DNA from 2 places in the Paenibacillus sp. WLX2291 genome. Region 1 is predicted to be linked to the other one. Evidence: a T-box and tRNA genes for the amino acid it is inferred to sense, from the RefSeq annotation. Region 1 holds a T-box; the other holds one or more tRNA genes.

What was found. The T-box of region 1 lies ahead of metG (methionine--tRNA ligase). A T-box ahead of a tRNA ligase gene usually reads a tRNA of that ligase, here a tRNA-Met.
Region 2: it encodes a tRNA-Met, which carries the amino acid that the T-box ahead of metG (methionine--tRNA ligase) is inferred to sense. The anticodon was not compared.

The regions. Positions count from the first base shown of each region.
Region 1 is NZ_CP176755.1:3,612,348-3,615,607, forward strand. Features, by position in the region: gene metG (methionine--tRNA ligase) at 1-1,810, opposite strand, end outside; T-box leader at 1,902-2,151, opposite strand; gene yidD (membrane protein insertion efficiency factor YidD) at 2,196-2,516, opposite strand; gene ACDE64_RS15450 (Fur family transcriptional regulator) at 2,522-3,049, opposite strand.
Region 2 is NZ_CP176755.1:4,239,494-4,242,753, forward strand. Features, by position in the region: gene ruvA (Holliday junction branch migration protein RuvA) at 1-33, opposite strand, end outside; gene ruvC (crossover junction endodeoxyribonuclease RuvC) at 30-533, opposite strand; tRNA gene ACDE64_RS18085 (tRNA-Pro) at 824-897, opposite strand; tRNA gene ACDE64_RS18090 (tRNA-Leu) at 903-982, opposite strand; tRNA gene ACDE64_RS18095 (tRNA-Arg) at 1,005-1,081, opposite strand; tRNA gene ACDE64_RS18100 (tRNA-Gly) at 1,085-1,159, opposite strand; tRNA gene ACDE64_RS18105 (tRNA-Asp) at 1,218-1,293, opposite strand; tRNA gene ACDE64_RS18110 (tRNA-Met) at 1,298-1,371, opposite strand; tRNA gene ACDE64_RS18115 (tRNA-Val) at 1,394-1,469, opposite strand; tRNA gene ACDE64_RS18120 (tRNA-Glu) at 1,476-1,547, opposite strand; tRNA gene ACDE64_RS18125 (tRNA-Ser) at 1,642-1,733, opposite strand; tRNA gene ACDE64_RS18130 (tRNA-Asn) at 1,737-1,812, opposite strand; rRNA gene rrf (5S ribosomal RNA) at 1,852-1,968, opposite strand; rRNA gene ACDE64_RS18140 (23S ribosomal RNA) at 2,031-3,260, opposite strand, start outside.

The DNA.
Region 1 (3,260 bases):
GATCCAGTTGCAGCTTCAGCAGCTTGTCGGCTTTTTTCACTGGCTCAGCAGCGATGACCTGCGCAACACGCAGCTCAACTTTGGCAAAATCGTCGATGCTGATTTCTGGTGTAGATTCCTCTTCTTCTACAGCTGGTGCAGTGACCGTTTGCTGTTCGGTTGTCGCCGTTTGCTCAGCTTCCGTTTTCAGTACGCCGCCCATCGCTTCCACGATGTATGCCACTTCTTCTTTGGAATCCAGACGCGGGAAGATTGGATCACCTTTGGCTACAGACGTTCCTGCTGGAATCAGACCGAAACGACCAGTACTCTCCCATGTTGTCAGCTCGCCATCGGTAATACCGATTTGCTGACGAATCTGCTTCGGTGCGCGTGTCAGGAACGGCTCCAGCAAGATGGAAATGATGCGCAGCGCTTCTGCCAGATGGAACATAACCGAATCCAATTGTGGACGATTGTCTTCATCCTTCGCCAGCACCCATGGCTGCGTTTCATCGATATATTTGTTCGTACGGCTAATTAGCTGGCTGATCGCAGTCAGTGCAACCGAGAACTCCAGTTTTTCCATCGCCGTTTCAATCTTGCCGATTGTATCGCCGATGAACTCTTGCAATTTACCATCCACTTCGTTGACAACACCATTGTAGGCAGGCACGGAGCCACTACAATATTTGTCGATCATCGCCACAGAACGGTTGAGCAGATTACCAAGATCATTCGCCAGATCGGAGTTTACACGATCTACAAAGCTTTCCGGTGTAAATGTACCGTCAGAGCCAAATGGCACTTCACGCAGCAGATAGTAACGCAGTGCATCCAGACCATAACGATCGATCAGCGTAACCGGGTCAACGACATTCCCTTTGGACTTGGACATTTTGCCGTCTTTCATCAGCAGCCAGCCGTGACCGAATACTTTTTTCGGCAGTGGGATATCCAGTGCCATCAGCATGATTGGCCAGTAGATTGTATGGAAACGCACAATTTCTTTCCCAACCAGATGGATGTCTGCCGGCCAGAACTTGTTGAACAGCTCCTCATTGTCGCTGCCATAACCGAGCGCTGTAATATAGTTAGACAGTGCATCGATCCAGACGTATACGACGTGCTTCGGATCGTTTTTAACTTTAACGCCCCAATCAAATGTCGTCCGCGATACAGCCAGATCTTCCAGACCCGGTTTGATAAAGTTATTGATCATTTCATTTTTACGCGATTCCGGTTGAATAAAGTCCGGGTGATCCTGATAATATTTCAGCAGACGATCGGCATATTTGCTCATGCGGAAAAAGTACGATGCTTCTTTGACCAGTTCGACCGGGTGACCGCTATCTGGGCTTTTCCCACCGATCACTTCGCCTTTATCGTTGCGCTCTACATCAACCAGCTGAGTCTCGGTGTAGAACGTTTCATCTGGAATACTGTACCAGCCTTCGTATTCGCCTTTGTAAATGTCGCCCTGCTCTAGCAGACGATCAAAGATGTCCTGTACGACCTTTTTGTGGCGTTCTTCGGTTGTACGGATAAAGTCATCATAAGAGATATCCAGCTTGTCCCACAGGCTCTTAATACCCTCAACGATTCCATCGACGAATTGCTGCGGCGTTTGACCTTTCTCAGCGGCCTTGCGCTCGATCTTCTGACCATGCTCGTCCGTACCGGTCAGATAACGCACCTCATATCCGCGCAGACGTTTGTAGCGCGCCATCGCATCGCCTGCCACCGTTGTGTAGGCGTGACCGATATGCAGCTTGTCACTTGGATAATAAATCGGGGTCGTAATGTAAAATGTGTTTTTCTCTTCTGGCATGGTTGTTCCTCCTTGTGTAAAATACATCCGCATTCTGATCAGCATATATACCGTACCGCGCAGCATATGGACGCAAAAAAGCCCCCATCCCTAATGGGACGAGAGCTTGTACTCACGCGTTACCACCCAACTTCCCCACTTTTTTGCAAAAGCAGGCTCAGCAGCCTATACAGGCTGACCCTTAACGCGGGCTTACGCTGGAGCCTTACGTACCGTTATGCGGTAGCTCGACTTCAGTTCCTCCCGGACCATGTTCTACAGTGGCTTCCAGACCGGTTCGCAGCTATTCCGGCTCTCTGTGCTGTGCCTATTCCGTATACTTATCCGTTCACTGGATTGCATATATGACTATGTTTCTCAATATACCGAATACCCGCCGAAGCTGTCAAGCGTTCCGCGGGTCCTGTTTGTATTCATGGTTGCCGCGCTGCTCCTGTTCATCGCCGCTGTCTGTATGGACAGGGTTGATGTGGGAACGGCGCGGTGGCGGAACGAGATCGATGCCGCCGGGATGAAAGGGATGACATTTGCTAATCCGGCGTGCTGCCAGCCAGCTCCCCTTGAGCACACCATGCACTTCAATCGCTTCCAGTGCATATTGTGAGCAGGTTGGATAGAAGCGACAACTGGGCGGCTTCAAGGGAGAAATACATTTACGGTAAAAGTGAATCGGCACCTGCACAGCGCGACGGCTCAACTTTTGCAATGTATTCACTGATGTTTCCCTACCGCTGTGGATACGGCTTTCTTTTTCAAATGAAGCGCAGGCCCTTCCTTGCCATCACCACCGACGGGTACACCCTCTTCACTATTATATCCAGCTTGTTGTGCCAGACATTCCTTGCAGTAGCCGAACACTTCAAACTTATGACGAATCACCTGAAACTCCTCCGGCATATCCGTCATATCCATCGGGCAAAAAGCAATCGGGTACGTTTTCTCGCATTGCAAACAGATCATATGATGGTGATGATGATCCTGACTGCAATGACTTTTGAATTTCACTCCATCTTCAAACACGATCTGCTCCAACACGCCCAGCTCCTGCATAACACGAAGATTGCGATACACCGTATCAAAGCTAAGACCACTATATTTACGTTCCATATATTCGTATACATCCTTGGCAGTTAGATAGCCCGGTGCTTCGGCAAACAGCTTCGCCAGCGTTCGGCGCTGATCGGTAATACGCAGACCCTGCTTGGACATAATATCAATAATTTGCTCTGTGGACAGCATGAATCTTCCTCCTGTCATCGTTCTGAACCAATTACGTACACAATCAACACTATTCGTAATCATAACTATTATACACGAAAACGAACGCGCTGCCGAATATTTCTTCATAAAATACCAGAATTATTATATCCATCCCAAACGGTAGATCATGCAATACATAGAAAAAACCGGAACCGCAATGGCGGCTCCGGCTATCTGTAACTGGATAACC
Region 2 (3,260 bases), 630 kb from region 1:
ATGAACTACAGGTCCGCGCAGAAAATCAATCATTTTTTCAATACCTCATTTAGTTTGGAATTCAAAACATAAGAATGTGCATGACATACAGCAACAGCTAGTGCATCCGCAACATCATCCGGCTTAGGAATCTTTTGCAAATTCAAAAACATCCGTATCATTTCCTGTACCTGACGCTTCTCTGCTTTACCGTAACCGACAATCGCCTGCTTCACCTGCATTGGTGTATATTCAGCAATAGGTAAACCCTTTTGCGCCGCTGCCAAAATTGCTACACCACGCGCCTGACTGACTGACATCGCTGTCGTCACATTCCGGCTAAAAAATAACTTCTCAAAAGCAACCATCTGCGGCTCATATTTTTCAATCAGCTGCACCATACCTTCATACACATGTACAAGACGATCTTCATCCGGCGTATGCGCCTCAGTTTGAATGCAACCATACTGCACTGGCGTCAGCTTACTACCATTTTTATCAATAAAACCGAAACCGACAATCGCAATTCCGGGGTCAATTCCCATAATACGCAAAACCATCTCTCCCCTATAATCATCCGTGTCCTTTACATATTCGCCTACGATCTTCAGCTTCACTTACTCTAGTTTCAATTCATAATAATGAACGTACATATCCCAATCTGCTTGTCTTCTATCATAAGCGAAATAAGCGAACATATGTATCATTTTTTTATTATATCAGAAAGTTTGACTATCGGGCTATGTTGCTTTGTTTAATGATCTGAATTTTATTTGCTACATCCTAATGAATAAAATTAAAACACAAAAAAACCACTATTCCTAAAGAATAGTGGTTTTTGGTATCGGGATGACACGATTTGAACATGCGACCCCCTGGTCCCAAACCAGGTGCTCTACCAAGCTGAGCTACATCCCGATATATGCCGGTGAAGGGACTCGAACCCCCACGGTTTCCCTCACGATTTTGAGTCGCGCGCGTCTGCCAATTCCGCCACACCGGCAAGTGTGAAGATATGAAAATAATGGCGCGCCCTAAGAGATTCGAACTCCTGACCTTTTGATTCGTAGTCAAACGCTCTATCCAGCTGAGCTAAGGGCGCAAATGGAGCGGACGACGGGAATCGAACCCGCGACCCTCGCCTTGGCAAGGCGATGCTCTACCGCTGAGCCACGTCCGCATTTTGCTTGTACTTCTCAGTCCATTTCCGCTTTTCGTTCGAAAACCAAAAGTGAAAATGGCGGAACCGACGGGATTTGAACCCGCGATCTCCTGCGTGACAGGCAGGCATGTTAACCCCTACACCACGGTTCCATCATTGCGGGGACAGGATTTGAACCTGTGACCTTCGGGTTATGAGCCCGACGAGCTACCGGACTGCTCCACCCCGCGTCGTTGAAAAAGAAAATCTAGATGGTGGAGACTGAGGGGATCGAACCCCCGACCCTCTGCTTGTAAGGCAGATGCTCTCCCAGCTGAGCTAAGTCTCCATCTCATGACCCGTAGGGGATTCGAACCCCTGTTACCTCCGTGAAAGGGAGGTGTCTTAACCCCTTGACCAACGGGCCTTACTTATAAACATCCTACATCATGTTAACATGTATTTCACAAACAGACAACCTGATCTTTACATATTAAATATATAGTATATTCAAATCTTTCTGGCGGAGAGAGAGGGATTCGAACCCTCGAGACGCTTGTGACGCCTACACGATTTCCAATCGTGCTCCTTCGGCCAACTCGGACACCTCTCCATATGGCTCCCCGAACAGGACTCGAACCTGTGACAACTCGATTAACAGTCGAGTGCTCTACCAACTGAGCTATCAGGGAATAGTCGCCACTCTCTAGAGTGGCTAGTCTTGCTGTTTCGCTTGGCAACGTCCTACTCTCCCAGGACCCTGCGGTCCAAGTACCATCGGCGCTGGAGGGCTTAACGGTCGTGTTCGGGATGGGTACGTGTGGAACCCCTCCGCCATCATCACCAAACGTGCAGATGTGTTCATCACCTGAAAACTGAATCCGAAACGATCCATCGCGTGTCTAGAATCTTGGATAAGCCCTCGACCGATTAGTATTGGTCAGCTCCATGCATTGCTGCACTTCCACCCCCAACCTATCAACCTCGTCGTCTTCAAGGGGTCTTACTAAACTTGGGAAATCTCATCTTGAGGGGGGCTTCACGCTTAGATGCTTTCAGCGCTTATCCCGTCCGCACGTAGCTACCCAGCGATGCTCCTGGCGGAACAACTGGTACACCAGCGGTGCGTCCATCCCGGTCCTCTCGTACTAAGGACAGCTCCTCTCAAATTTCCTACGCCCACGACAGATAGGGACCGAACTGTCTCACGACGTTCTGAACCCAGCTCGCGTACCGCTTTAATGGGCGAACAGCCCAACCCTTGGGACCTACTTCAGCCCCAGGATGCGATGAGCCGACATCGAGGTGCCAAACCTCCCCGTCGATGTGGACTCTTGGGGGAGATAAGCCTGTTATCCCCAGGGTAGCTTTTATCCGTTGAGCGATGGCCCTTCCATGCGGTACCACCGGATCACTAAGCCCGACTTTCGTCCCTGCTCGACGTGTAGGTCTCGCAGTCAAGCTCCCTTTTGCCTTTGCACTCTTCGAATGATTTCCAACCATTCTGAGGGAACCTTAGGGCGCCTCCGTTACATTTTAGGAGGCGACCGCCCCAGTCAAACTGCCCACCTGACACGGTCCCCGTACCGGATCACGGTACTAGGTTAGAACTCAGATGCGATCAGGGTGGTATCCCAACGGCGCCTCCAAGGAAGCTTGCGCTCCCTCTTCCTAGGCTCCCACCTATCCTGTACAAATCGCACCCCAGTTCAATATCAAGCTGCAGTAAAGCTCCATGGGGTCTTTCCGTCTTGTCGCGGGTAACCTGCATCTTCACAGGTATTAAAATTTCACCGGATCTCTCGTTGAGACAGCGCCCAAATCGTTACGCCATTCGTGCGGGTCAGAATTTACCTGACAAGGAATTTCGCGCTACTTAGGACCGTTATAGTTACGGCCGCCGTTTACTGGGGCTTCGGTTCATAGCTTCGCCCGAAGACTAACCACTCCCCTTAACCTTCCAGCACCGGGCAGGCGTCAGCCCGTATACTTCGCCTTGCGGCTTCGCACAGACCTGTGTTTTTGCTAAACAGTCGCTTGGGCCTTTTCACTGCGGCCCCCTCGTGCTATTCACACTACCGGGGCACCCCTTCTCCCGAAGTTACGGGGTCATTTTGCCGAGTTCCTTAACGAGAGTTCT